Regions from separate parts of the Chryseobacterium sp. G0201 genome, predicted to be linked through region 2. Evidence: riboswitches for the same ligand, from Rfam matches in the RefSeq annotation. Region 2 holds a riboswitch; the other holds the start of a gene.
What was found. A riboswitch is a leader RNA that binds a small molecule or an ion and turns the genes downstream of it on or off. The one in region 2 is predicted to bind S-adenosylmethionine.
Positions count from the first base shown of each region.

Region 1 (6,246 bases), 750 kb from region 2:
TCTCCGGCTCCAATCATTTCATCAATTAAAAAAGAAGCTTTTGTACCTCTTTTTTCTGGATTTACAGTATTACTTCCATAAATGATATGATCATTAATTCCGTCTTTAAAATAGGTGTTTCCGGAATAAAGTGTTCCGTATAATTTGGGACAATTCGTCTCATTTTCACAAAAAACGCTATTTGAATTACTCTTTCTGGAATAGAATTTTTTAATAGAAATACTGTCATGATTAATATCGATACAGCTTTCCGAAGAAGCATTTAGCTGACCTTTGTAAGTATTGTAGCCCCATTTCCAGTTGTTTCTGAACCAGACGGTCGGAGCAACCAATATAGGCGCATCATTCTGACTTCTGTTGGCTACCGTTACCCTTACTAAAATATCATTATGTTCAGCTTTACAATATTCAATGAAAATATCAAAATATTCATTGTTATTAAAGATTCCGGTATCAAAAATCTCGTATTCAGGTTCTTTTTTGCTTCGTCTCCCATTTTCGGAAATTAATTGATCATAAGGAAACTCGTTGATGGGATATTTATATACCATCTTCATGTAACTGTGAGTAGGGGTGTTGTCTAAATAATAAAAGATTTCTTTAATATCTTCACCATGATTTCCCTGATGATTGCTCAACCCGAAAAATCGCTCTTTTACCATCTTATCTTTTTTGTTCCAGAAAGAAAGCGCAAAACATAAAAGCTGCTTCGGATCAGAGATTCCTGCGATGCCTTCTTCTGCCCATCTGTAAGCATAGCTTTCGGCTTTGTCATGACTTGTAGATCCCCACGCATTGCCGTCCGGACTGTAGTCTTCACGCACATTTCCCCATTGTCGGTTACTTACATAAGGTCCCCAGTTTTTCCAGTCTTTATCTTGTAATCTTTGTTTTTCAACACTCATATTTCATCACTTTTCATTACGAAGGTAAGTTTTTTGAAAAATAATTCCAACATTTTGAATTTGAAGAATACTTAACATGTCCTTGGAACTCTTTTGTTTAAAGGCTTTTCGAGATTAAATTAAATTTTTATAAATATTTAAAAGAAAATTTCTATCTTTGCAGCATTCGATCATTCACATATTGAAAATGTTATCAAGAAAGGTTGAGGGATTAGACCCTGTGAAACCTTAGCAACCCTTTGCGCAAGCGAAGAAGGTGCTACGTTCTACCAAAATTTATTTGGACAGATAACTTACTGAAGTTCTTTCAGCCATTTCTAATGGCATTTTCAAATTGTATTATCAAAAAGTATAATAGAATTGAAAACAGAACTAAACTATATTAATCTTTCGTATCAAACGAATTCCAAAAAGGAATACAATATCCCGTTGAGCTATCAGCTTTTCGGGAAAGACCTGTTTTCAGCACCGATCATTTTAGTTAATCATGCCTTAACCGGAAATTCAGATGTTTCAGGAGAAAAAGGATGGTGGAAAAAATTAATTGGTGAAAATCAGGTTATCGATACAAACAAATATACAGTTCTGTGTTTCAATATTCCCGGAAACGGTTATGATAATTTTTTAATTGATGAATATGAAGATTTCACGCCTTCAGATATTGCCAATATCTTTTTAAAAGGCCTTGAAAAACTTAATATAAAAAACTTGTACGCCATTATTGGAGGTTCTCTAGGAGGTGGAATCGGCTGGGAAATGTTGACAAAAAATCCAAATCTTGCCGAGATCTTCATCCCAATTGCCTGCGATTACAAAACGCACGATTGGCTTCATGCACAATGTCTGGTTCAGAAATTTTTATTAAATGGAAATGATAAACCACTGCAAAAAGCCAGAATTCATGCGATGTTGTGTTACAGAACACCTCAATCTTTAAACGATAGATTTCAAAACAAATATAATCAGGAAAAACAGCTTTTAGAATCGGAAGATTGGCTTGTTTATCACGGAAATTCATTAAACGAAAGATTTAGTTTAAAATCTTATAAACTGATGAATCATCTATTAATGAACATTAACGCAGAAGAAATTCAATTGGAGAAAATCCAGGCGCGAATGCACATGATCTCCGTTGATACAGACTTATTCTTTCCTGCTTCCGAAATCCGAATGTGTTTTGAAAAGCTTAAAGAAAAAAAGGAAAATATTTTCTATCACGAGATCAAATCAATTCATGGGCACGACGCCTTCTTAATGGAATACGAACAATTAAATAAAATCATTAAAAATATTTTATAGACGATGAAAAATGCTAACGAAATAAAATTTTTGAAAAACAGATCAATCATTAAATTTGAAGGAGAGGATTTCTTAGGTGAAATAGGGATTGACGGACGAATTTTTAAAGCGCTTACTTTAGCGCGAATCAGTGTTGGAGTAATTTCTCAACAGGCAATTGAAAACGGATTATCAATTTTGGTTCAGGAAGCTGACTCTGAAAAAGCGGTAAATTGTCTGATTGACGAATTTGAAGCAGAAAGAAAATCAGGGAAAGTTTCTCAGATTTACAGCATAAATAATGTGTCAGTTTTAGGCTTTGTTGCAGAAGATTTCAACAAAATTTTGGCAGAATTAGCTAGAAATAACGTTTTCCCGTTACTTTTAAATCAAGTAGCAAGTGAAGGACGTGTAAATATCGTGGTAACTTCTTCGCAAGATGAAAAAGCGAAAAATATCATCGAATCCGAAATTTCTAAAAAACCAAAAACGGTTCATTTAGCAATTATCGGTCATGGAAATGTGGGAAAAACTTTGATCGAACAGGTTTTACAGTCATCAGAAGAAATCAGAAGACGTAAAAAAATCGATCTTAAAGTTGTTGCAGTTGCCAATTCAAGAAAAATTGCTTTCAACAAGAAAGGTTTTGATGCCAACTGGAATGATGAGGTTTTAACGGCAGAAAGTCCGTCAGATGTTCAGGAATTAATTAAATTCTCGAAAGAAAATCAACTGGAAAACCTGATCGTTGTTGATAATACCGCGAGTAAAGATTTTGTTCATAATTATCATGCTTTAGCAGAAAATGGATTTGACTTGGTCTCTTCCAATAAAATTTTCAACACACTTCCAATCGAAGAATACCGTAAACTAAGATATACGTTGAACAAAAATAACAGACGTTATTTGTATGAAACGAATGTTGGGGCGGGTTTACCATTAATCGATACAATAAAATTATTACACCTTTCAGGAGAAAATATCACAAGAATCAAAGGCGTATTCTCCGGAACATTGAGCTATGTTTTCAATAATTTTTCTTTGAGAAATGATAAATTTTCAACAATCATCAATGAAGCTTTAGAAAAAGGTTATACAGAACCGGATCCAAGAGAAGACTTGTCAGGAAATGATGTTGCTAGAAAATTATTGATTCTGGCTAGAGAACTAGATTTAATAAATGAATTTGACGATATCAATGTTCAAAATTTAGTACCTGAAAGTTTATCATCTATTTCTAAACCGGAATTTCTTACAAGACTTGCAGAATTAGATGATGAATACCAAAAAATAAAGGAAAACCAAGAACCTGGTCATGTATTAAGATATGTTGGAGATTTACATGGAGATCTGCAAAAAGATAAAGGTGAATTGGATGTGAAATTAATTTCTGTTCCCGCAACTTCCGCTTTAGGACAATTAAAAGGTTCAGATTCAATCTTTGAAATTTATACTGAAAGTTATGGTGAAAACCCAATCGTAATCATGGGAGCTGGAGCCGGAGCGCAAGTTACCGCAAGAGGTGTTTTCGGAGATATTTTAAGAGTAAGCGAAACTAAATAATCAGCGAACCCGAAGGGTTCAATATCAATAGCCGTAGGTGAAACCTATGGAACAAAATAATAACAAACAACCGTAAATAAAACCTACGGAAAATATAGAAATGGAAAACGAAAATTTTGAAACCTTCGCAATAAGAACGCAAACTGAAAGAACCCAGTTTGATGAGCATTCTACGCCATTATATCTTACATCCAGCTTTATTTTTGAGGATGCGGAAGATATGAGAGCAAGTTTTGCCGAAGAAAAGCCAAAGAATTTATACAGCCGATTTTCAAATCCTAATGTAACGGAATTCACAGATAAAATTGTGAAAATGGAAGGCGCAGAAGCAGGATATGCTTTTGCAACAGGAATGGCCGCGATCTATTCAACTTTTGCAACTTTATTGAATGCCGGAGATCACATTGTGAGCTGTCAGTCAGTTTTCGGATCTACTCACACGTTGTTTACAAAATATTTCCCGAAATGGAATATCGAAACAACTTATTTCAAAGCGCAAGATGCAGAAAACGTAGAAAAATATATTCAACCAAATACCAAGATTTTATACCTTGAAACACCTACAAATCCTGCGATTGAAGTATTAGATTTAGAGTTTTTTGGAAAAATAGCAAAAAAGCATAACCTTATTTTTATTGTAGATAATTGTTTTGCAACACCTTATCTTCAACAGCCGATTAAATATGGTGCAGATGTTGTTGTTCATTCAGCAACAAAATTGATCGATGGTCAAGGGCGTGTTTTAGGTGGAGTAGCGGTTGGTAGAGAAGACTTGATTCGTGAAATTTACCTTTTTGCAAGAAATACGGGACCTGCAATGTCGCCTTTCAACGCTTGGGTTCTATCAAAAAGCTTGGAAACATTAGCAATTCGTGTAGAAAAGCACTGCGAAAATGCTTTAAAAGTAGCCGAGTTTTTAGAAAGTCATCCGAATGTAGAATTAACAAAATATCCATTCCTGTCATCTCATCCAAGTTATGAAGTGGCAAAAAAACAGATGAAGTTGGGCGGAAATATCGTTGCATTCGAAATCAAAGGCGGAATTGAAGGCGGAAGAAACTTTTTAGATAAAATAAAAATGTGTTCTCTTTCTGCCAATCTTGGTGATACCAGAACGATTGTTACGCATCCGGCTTCTACCACGCACTCGAAATTATCAGATGAAGAAAGAAATGAAGTAGGAATTACGGCTGGTTTGGTTCGTTGTTCGGTAGGCTTGGAAAATGTAGACGATATCATCGCAGATCTGAAACAGGCATTGGATTAAAATAATTTGGGCAGCTATCTCCGCCTTCCGCTCCCGCTTTTTTTGTTTCGCTTTGCTACACAAAAAAGAGCTCCGCTCAAGTCGGGCTGCAAAAGAACCCGGAGGGTTCAACAACAATAGCCATAGGTGAAACCTGTGGAAAAAATATTAATCATTAATTCAACGATGAAAAATAAATAAAAATGAAAAATTCAGAACAATTATATAAAGCATTATCCGAAAGAATCCTTGTGTTAGACGGAGCAATGGGAACAATGCTTCAGCGATATAAATTCGAGGAAGAAGATTACCGTGGCGACCGTTTCAAGGATTATGAGCATCCTGTAAAAGGAAATAATGATCTACTTTCATTAACGCAGCCTCATGCGATCGAGGAAGTTCACAAAAAATATCTGGAAGCAGGAGCAGACATCATCGAAACCAATACTTTTTCAGGAACAACCATTGCGATGGCAGATTACCACATGGAAGATCTGGTGTACGAACTGAATTATGAGTCGGCAAAAATTGCAAGAAAAGCTTGTGATGAATTTACAGCTCAAAATCCTGATAAACCAAGATTTGTAGCGGGTTCGATCGGACCAACGAACAGAACGGCAAGTTTAAGTCCGGATGTAAACGACCCAGGATACAGAGCAATCACTTTTGACGAATTGAGAATTGCCTACAAACAACAGTCTGAAGCTTTACTAGACGGAGGTTCAGATATTTTATTGGTTGAAACTATTTTCGATACGTTAAATGCAAAAGCAGCACTTTTCGCAATTGATGAAATTAATGAAGAAAGAGGAATTAAAATCCCGATCATGGTTTCAGGAACAATTACCGACGCTTCAGGAAGAACATTGAGTGGACAAACCGCAGAAGCATTTTTGATCTCAGTTTCACATTTGAATTTATTGAGTGTTGGTTTTAACTGTGCTTTGGGAGCCAATCAATTAACTCCCTATTTGGAAACGTTGGCACATAATTCAGATTTCTTTGTTTCAGCTTATCCTAATGCAGGTCTTCCTAACGCGTTCGGAAAATATGATGAAACACCAGAATTTATGGCAGAACAAATCAGAGAATATGTAGAAAAAGGACTCATCAATATTATCGGAGGTTGCTGTGGAACAACGCCAGATCATATCAAAGCAATTGCAGATTTGGTTGATAAATATGAGCCGAGAAAAGTGAGAGAAATTGTATAAATTTTTCAACATTTATTGCTTAAGATTAAAGCTACTAATT
Region 1 is NZ_CP033917.1:2,046,009-2,052,254, forward strand. It holds gene EG348_RS09245 (MGH1-like glycoside hydrolase domain-containing protein) at 1-905, opposite strand, end outside; SAM riboswitch class I at 1,093-1,200, shown strand; gene EG348_RS09250 (alpha/beta fold hydrolase) at 1,266-2,204, shown strand; gene EG348_RS09255 (ACT domain-containing protein) at 2,208-3,746, shown strand; gene EG348_RS09260 (O-succinylhomoserine sulfhydrylase) at 3,847-5,013, shown strand; gene EG348_RS09265 (homocysteine S-methyltransferase family protein) at 5,196-6,206, shown strand.
Region 1: linked by a shared signal. The riboswitch ahead of EG348_RS09250 (alpha/beta fold hydrolase) and the one ahead of EG348_RS05750 (TonB-dependent receptor plug domain-containing protein) in region 2 are both predicted to bind S-adenosylmethionine.

Region 2 (6,246 bases):
TGATCGTAGCGACCAATTGTAAGGCAATAAAAACATTTACTATTTTTCCAAAAGAATGACCAAGCATATTATTTGCTGCTTCCCTCATTACATCTTCTTTTCCTGCCAATTGGTGGATCGGAGCATGTTTCAACATAATGTAATTGATCAAAATATAGCAAACCGTTACGAAAACTGTTCCTACGATCAATGCTTTGGGAAGATTTTTTTGAACATCTTTAATTTCTCCTGCAATGTATGAGGCAGAGTTCCAACCTGTATATGAATAGGTTACGAAAACCAAAGAGGTTGCAAAGGCAGGAAGCATCATTTCGTCTTTCCAGCTATCTGTAAAACTTAGACTATTTCCAATTTGGGGTTCAGAAAGGACAACACCTAAAATGATCAAAACAATGATAAAAGCAATTTTTATAAACGTAAAAAAGTTATGAAACCGACTTGAAGCTTTTAAACTAAATGATAAAGACAGCGCCACCAAAAAGATGACGACAACCGAAAACCAGGTTCCAAAAGTAAAATCAAAGGCCGAAAGATATTTTGACATTGCCAAAGCCGCCAAAGCTACAGGCGAAGAAAAGCCGATTATCAAAGAGATCCAGCTCACCAAATAGCCTAAAAGTGGATGATATGTTTCTTTAAGATAAATAAAGTCTCCACCATTTCCTTTAAAATGAGATCCCAATTCTGCATAACAGAACGCTCCAAATAGAGCCAATACCCCACCAATCATCCAAAGCAAAAAAATACTATACGTATTGGTAACATCTACCAGCTGGAAACCTAAGGTCGTAAAAATCCCCGTCCCGATCATATTGGATACAACGATGGCGACTGCTGTTTTCCAGCCTATTTGATGTGAAGTAGTGCTCATTTTATATAGACTTTAAGAACATAGAGTAAAGAAAAAAGACGTGAAATTGGGTCAATATATCTTTTACAGTTTCATTTATATTCTTCATTTAATTAAAAATTAAAATTAACTCTTCCGAAGAAATAACTTCCCAATGTTCCCATCTGAACCGGCGCGTATTTGAAAACTCCGTAATAAGAATTTTCATAGATCTGCAGATCAGGGAAAACATCCAATAAATTGTTGGCTCCAATCGTAAGGTTTACATTTTTAGTAATATCATAACCAACGCTGACATCCGTTACAATTTTAGGAGCAAACTCCTGAACCCCTCCGAAAGGATATCCGTCTCTGATGACCTTGCCAAAATACGTATTTCTAACTAAGAAATTGAATTTACCAATCCCGTAATTCAAACCTAAAGTCGCTTTTGCTTTCGGAGAAAGAGTTTCAATAATATTAATTTGATCCGGCCCGAAAAATTCGTTCTGAGGAGTTCCTAAGTTCTGAGGAAAATGGAAGTCTGTGATCTTGGTTTCGGTGTAATTTCCGGCTAAATTGATGTTTAAATTTCCTCCAGCCAATTTCCAGTCGTAGGAAACTACTAAATCAACACCTTTTGTTTCCGTATCAATCGCGTTGGCGAAGAATCTTCCGCTTTCTGCAACATTATTTTCACCGACCAACTCAGGATCTGACAATCTTTCATCCGTGATGTTGCTGGTGATAACGATTCTGTCTTTTACACCAATCCAATATCCGTCCAAGGTGATGAAAAGTCCTTTGGCAGGCTTTAAAGTAAATCCAAGACTTCCGTTGACAGAAGTTTCCTGTTTTAATTTATCAAAACCAAGAACCTCAGCCGCTTTACTGTCTGTCGTAAATATCCCTTTTCTAACAATTCCGATTCCTGAAGTTGAAATATCAGCATACGAGTTATTAAAATATTGCTGTTGCAGAGATGGCGCTCTGAAGCCTGTTCCCACCGCTCCACGAATCGCGTAATTTTTTATGAATTCATATCTAATGGCTAATTTTCCATTCAACGTATTTCCGAAGTCGGAATAATTTTCAAACCTTGCAGCAGCATCGATATTTAATTTTTTATCTAAATCGTAGGAAACATCTGCATAAACTGCTGTAGAATGTCTTGATTTTTTCAAAGCATTGTCGGGAGAAAAGCCCATAAAAGACTGTGATCCACCATTTCCAATAACTGTAGATCCGGGCGTTGCAATATTTCCATTGATATCATATCTCGCATAAGATGCTTCATCTCCAGCCTTGATTTGATATTCCTCAAACCTAAATTCTCCTCCGAAAGCAATATTGAAATTATTTAAATTCTTAGAAACATCAAGATTTATGGTGTTTTGGAGAAAGCTGTGGGCTCCCGCATAGAAACTTGTCGGAGATTTCGCGCCTAAAGAAGCATTATTGGTATTGTCAACGTTATAATTAAATGTATTGCTTCCGAAAGTATTGCTCAGGTCGAAAAACCAATCGTTGAGATTATATTTCGTTCCGACAGCGTAAGAAAGATCGTACACTTGAGATTTTAAATTAGCCTGAAAGCCATTTGGATAAATTGAAGAAACGATATTATCTTTCTCACTTGGAAGTCTTCTGAAACCAAATCCCACACCTTCTTTTAAGCTGAAGCCTCCAAAAGTATAGAGCTTAAAATGATCATTAAAAGGATATTCTGCATTGAAAAACAACTGACCCTGTTTTATCTGAGCATCACCGATCTGGAAATTGAAATCGTCTCGGGTTAAGCCTCTTTGTCTGATAATTTCGTCGTCAGAAGCTCTTGCTCCATCAGGATCATCAGCAAATTCATAGGCAAAATTATCTCCGAAAATATCTAAATCGTGATTCTGCGTTCTCGTTGTTTTTCCTCTCTGACTTAATTGTAATGATAAGTTGATGTAACTTTTATCTTTTCCTAAAGAAGTTCCGTAATTAACTGCTCCCTGATACGTTTCGCCATCATTTCTCCCTGATAATCCATAGTTTAAACTTGCCGAAGCGCCAATATCTTTTTTAAGAATAATATTAATAACTCCTGCAATGGCATCAGAACCGTATTGAGCAGCGGCTCCGTCTCTTAGGACTTCAATTCTGTCTATTGCAATCACCGGAATTGTGCTTAAATCTGTCCCAACAGAACCGTTTCCTACTGTATTTTGATAATTAACCAGAGATGTTGTATGTCTTCTTTTTCCATTCACCAAAACCAAAACCTGGTCAGGTCCCATTCCTCTTAAAGTCATAGGATCAATATGTTCAGTTCCGTCAGACGCAGATTGTCTCACCGCATTAAAAGACGGAATTACATAGTTTAAAAGATCCTGAACCGTCGTTTGAGGTGCCGATTTTTGTATTTTTTCAATATTGATAACATCTACCGGAACAGGAGTTTCTAGTTTTGTTCTTTTAGCATTTCGGTTTCCGACAATAATGACGTCTTCAATTTGTTTTTCTTTTTCAAGTTCCTGAGCCGATACGAAAACCGCTCCAAGCAATAATACTGATATGCTTAGTTTCTTCATCTTTTGTTTTTTGCAAAATTAATAATAAACCCTGACGGACAAAAATCCGCCAACAAAGATTGTCAAGAAATGGAATGAATATTTAGAATATTGCTTCACTTATCTACCCTCAATCGGGTTGGAATTAGCACCATTACACGCTGGAATTGTGTCGGTTGCTAAGGTTTCACAGGGCCAAATCCCTCCACCTTTCTTGATAAATCTACTGCAAAGGTAGATTAATAATTTAAAACTGCAAAAATTTGTGAATTTCGAAGTGTTAAAATGTGAATTATACCGTAAATAAAAAGAGAGATAATTTTCATTACCTCTCTCTCTTTATTTAAAATATATTTATTTAATAATCATCTTCTGGATAGCAACTCCGGTTTCTGATTTTAAATGAACCAGATACATTCCGGCAGAATAATTGGCTTTTAATTCATAAGTTCCATTTTCATTTTTTAATTTAAATGAATCCATTTTTTTGCCACTCATGTCATAGATTGCAATTTCGCCGTTTTTAGCTTTATGATAAATTAGTTTCGCCAAACCATTTTTCACAGGATTGTCTGCGATTTGAAGCGATAATTTATTTTCTGCATTTACGTCAACTGTAGATAAAGTTCCGGTATAATTTCCGAAAATTCTAAATTCTCCCGGCTGAAGATTGATCGGAGCTGTTGTAGAAGTGATATTTGAAATCGTATTATCCATTAAATTTTTCCATTGTCCTGTGTATGGAAAATATGGTACCACATCTTTTGCAGAGGTATCGTAATTGGCTATAACTACAACATTCTGAACAGTACTCGCCGCGTTATCGTATACATAAATTCTTGTAATTAATCCATTCGGATCATTGGTAAGATTGTTTGATTCTACAGAATATGTTTTTGATTTGAAAACCGGATACAAACTTCTAAGATTGATAATCTGAGCCCAAGTATCATAAACCGCTTTTCTGTTTGCGTTTGTGTCATAACCTAAAGAAAAAGCAATTGGTTTTTCATCTGTTCTGCAACCGTTGTTGATAGATCCGTCTCCACATCTGTTGATGCTGAATTCATAGCCCAATTCGCCAAACTGCCAGATCATTTTTGGGCCGGGAATTGTGAAGAATGTTGCTCCGAAAGTTTTCATTCTGTTCAGCGCAGTATTCAGATTTTTAACATCATAAGCTCCGTTTACAGCTCCATAAGCAAGATTTTTAAACATTAATCTCTCTTCGTCATGGCTTTCTCCATATCCAACCGCATGCATATTGGTGAAACCGTGAAGCGTATGATTCATTCTGTCAAAGCTGCTGTTTTCTTTGTAGCCCATCGTATTTTGGTTGTACGCGCCATTTTGATTATTCCAAAGCATTATGCCTTTTCCTTCTGCAACTCTATAATTTGCCCATTGCTGCTCTTCTGCATCTGTTCCTAAATGTTCGAAGATCATATAAGAATTCGGATCAATTGCCCACTGTTTATCGGCATAATATTTCATGATGTCTACTCTATCCTGCTGATAAGCATTGGTACAAGCTTCATCATTCTCAGAACAGCTTTGCGTGAAGCCTTTTGTAAGATCCCAACGGAAACCGTCGATATGATATTCTGTCAACCATTGTTGCAATGTTCTTTCAACGTAATATTTAGTTGATGGGCTTGTATGGTTAAAATCATTGAAAACATTATACGAATGTTTCGGAACTGTATTAAAATATGGGTTATTTGGAGCAACATCACCGTAACCATCTCCATCCGGATCAACATTCCAAAGTCTTACCAACGGAGAACGTCCTGTCGCATGATTAAAAGCAACATCCAGAATGACTGCAATTCCGTTTTGATGGCATAAGTCTACAAACTCCTTGAATTTTTCGGGAGTTCCGTAAGCTTTATCCAAAGCATAATGGAATGAAGTGTTGTATCCCCAGGAAAGATTCCCTTCAAATTCCATGATCGGCATCAATTCAATTGCGTTGATCTTTAAATTTCTTAAATACGTAATTTTATTGATTAATGACTGCCAGTTTTTTTCCTGAGTAAAATCTCTAAGCAACAATTCATATACCACTAAATTTTCTTTGTTTGGTCTCTGGAAGTTTGTAGTCTGCCAGTTGTAAGGAGCCTGTCCTGTTTTAAACATAGAAACCTCAAAGCCCTGTCCTGCAGGAAACGCAGGTAAATTTGGATAGGTTGTAGCCGAAATCCACTGATCATCATAAGAAGACAATATTTGTGGAGAAAAAGGATCTGCTACTTTTCTAAGATCGTTGGTTCTGTATTGGAAGGTATATAATTGAGAAGGCGTAATCCCCGTTAATTCGATCCAATAAAGATCAGGATTTGTGGTATCTCTTTTCATTAAATAAGCATCATCCACAACCCAATTATTGAAGCTTCCGATCACATGAACGAAATTTTTAAACGGAGCATACAACGCAAGACCAACTCGGGTATTATCTGTCGGATGATAGTTAATCCCCTGCTTTATCCATGTCGGAATGGCTTCAGAAATAACATTTCTCGGTGTTTGTAAAATGAATGTTGCATTTTTAGTATTTGAATTGGCATCTGTAGCAATCAATTCCATATTCGCATCTGCAGTTACGGTATAACTGTAAGAATATGAAGCAGAAGGCGTTGAAGTAGAATTTACAACTGTTCCGTTAGCTTTCAACTGAAATGTTGAATTAACATTGGTTGTAGCCGTCACATTAACAGAATTTCCCACCGGAACCGATGTCAAACTGTTCGCTAAAGGATTGGTTAAGTTTAAATTTAAAATTCCAACATTTACAAAAGTATCTGATGTCTGGTGACTTCCCGTTTTATCTTTCAACAAAAACCCGAATCTTCCGATTCCCGT
Region 2 is NZ_CP033917.1:1,300,419-1,306,664, forward strand. It holds gene EG348_RS05745 (APC family permease) at 1-871, opposite strand, end outside; gene EG348_RS05750 (TonB-dependent receptor plug domain-containing protein) at 964-3,405, opposite strand; SAM riboswitch class I at 3,502-3,608, opposite strand; gene EG348_RS05755 (alpha-amylase family glycosyl hydrolase) at 3,739-6,246, opposite strand, start outside.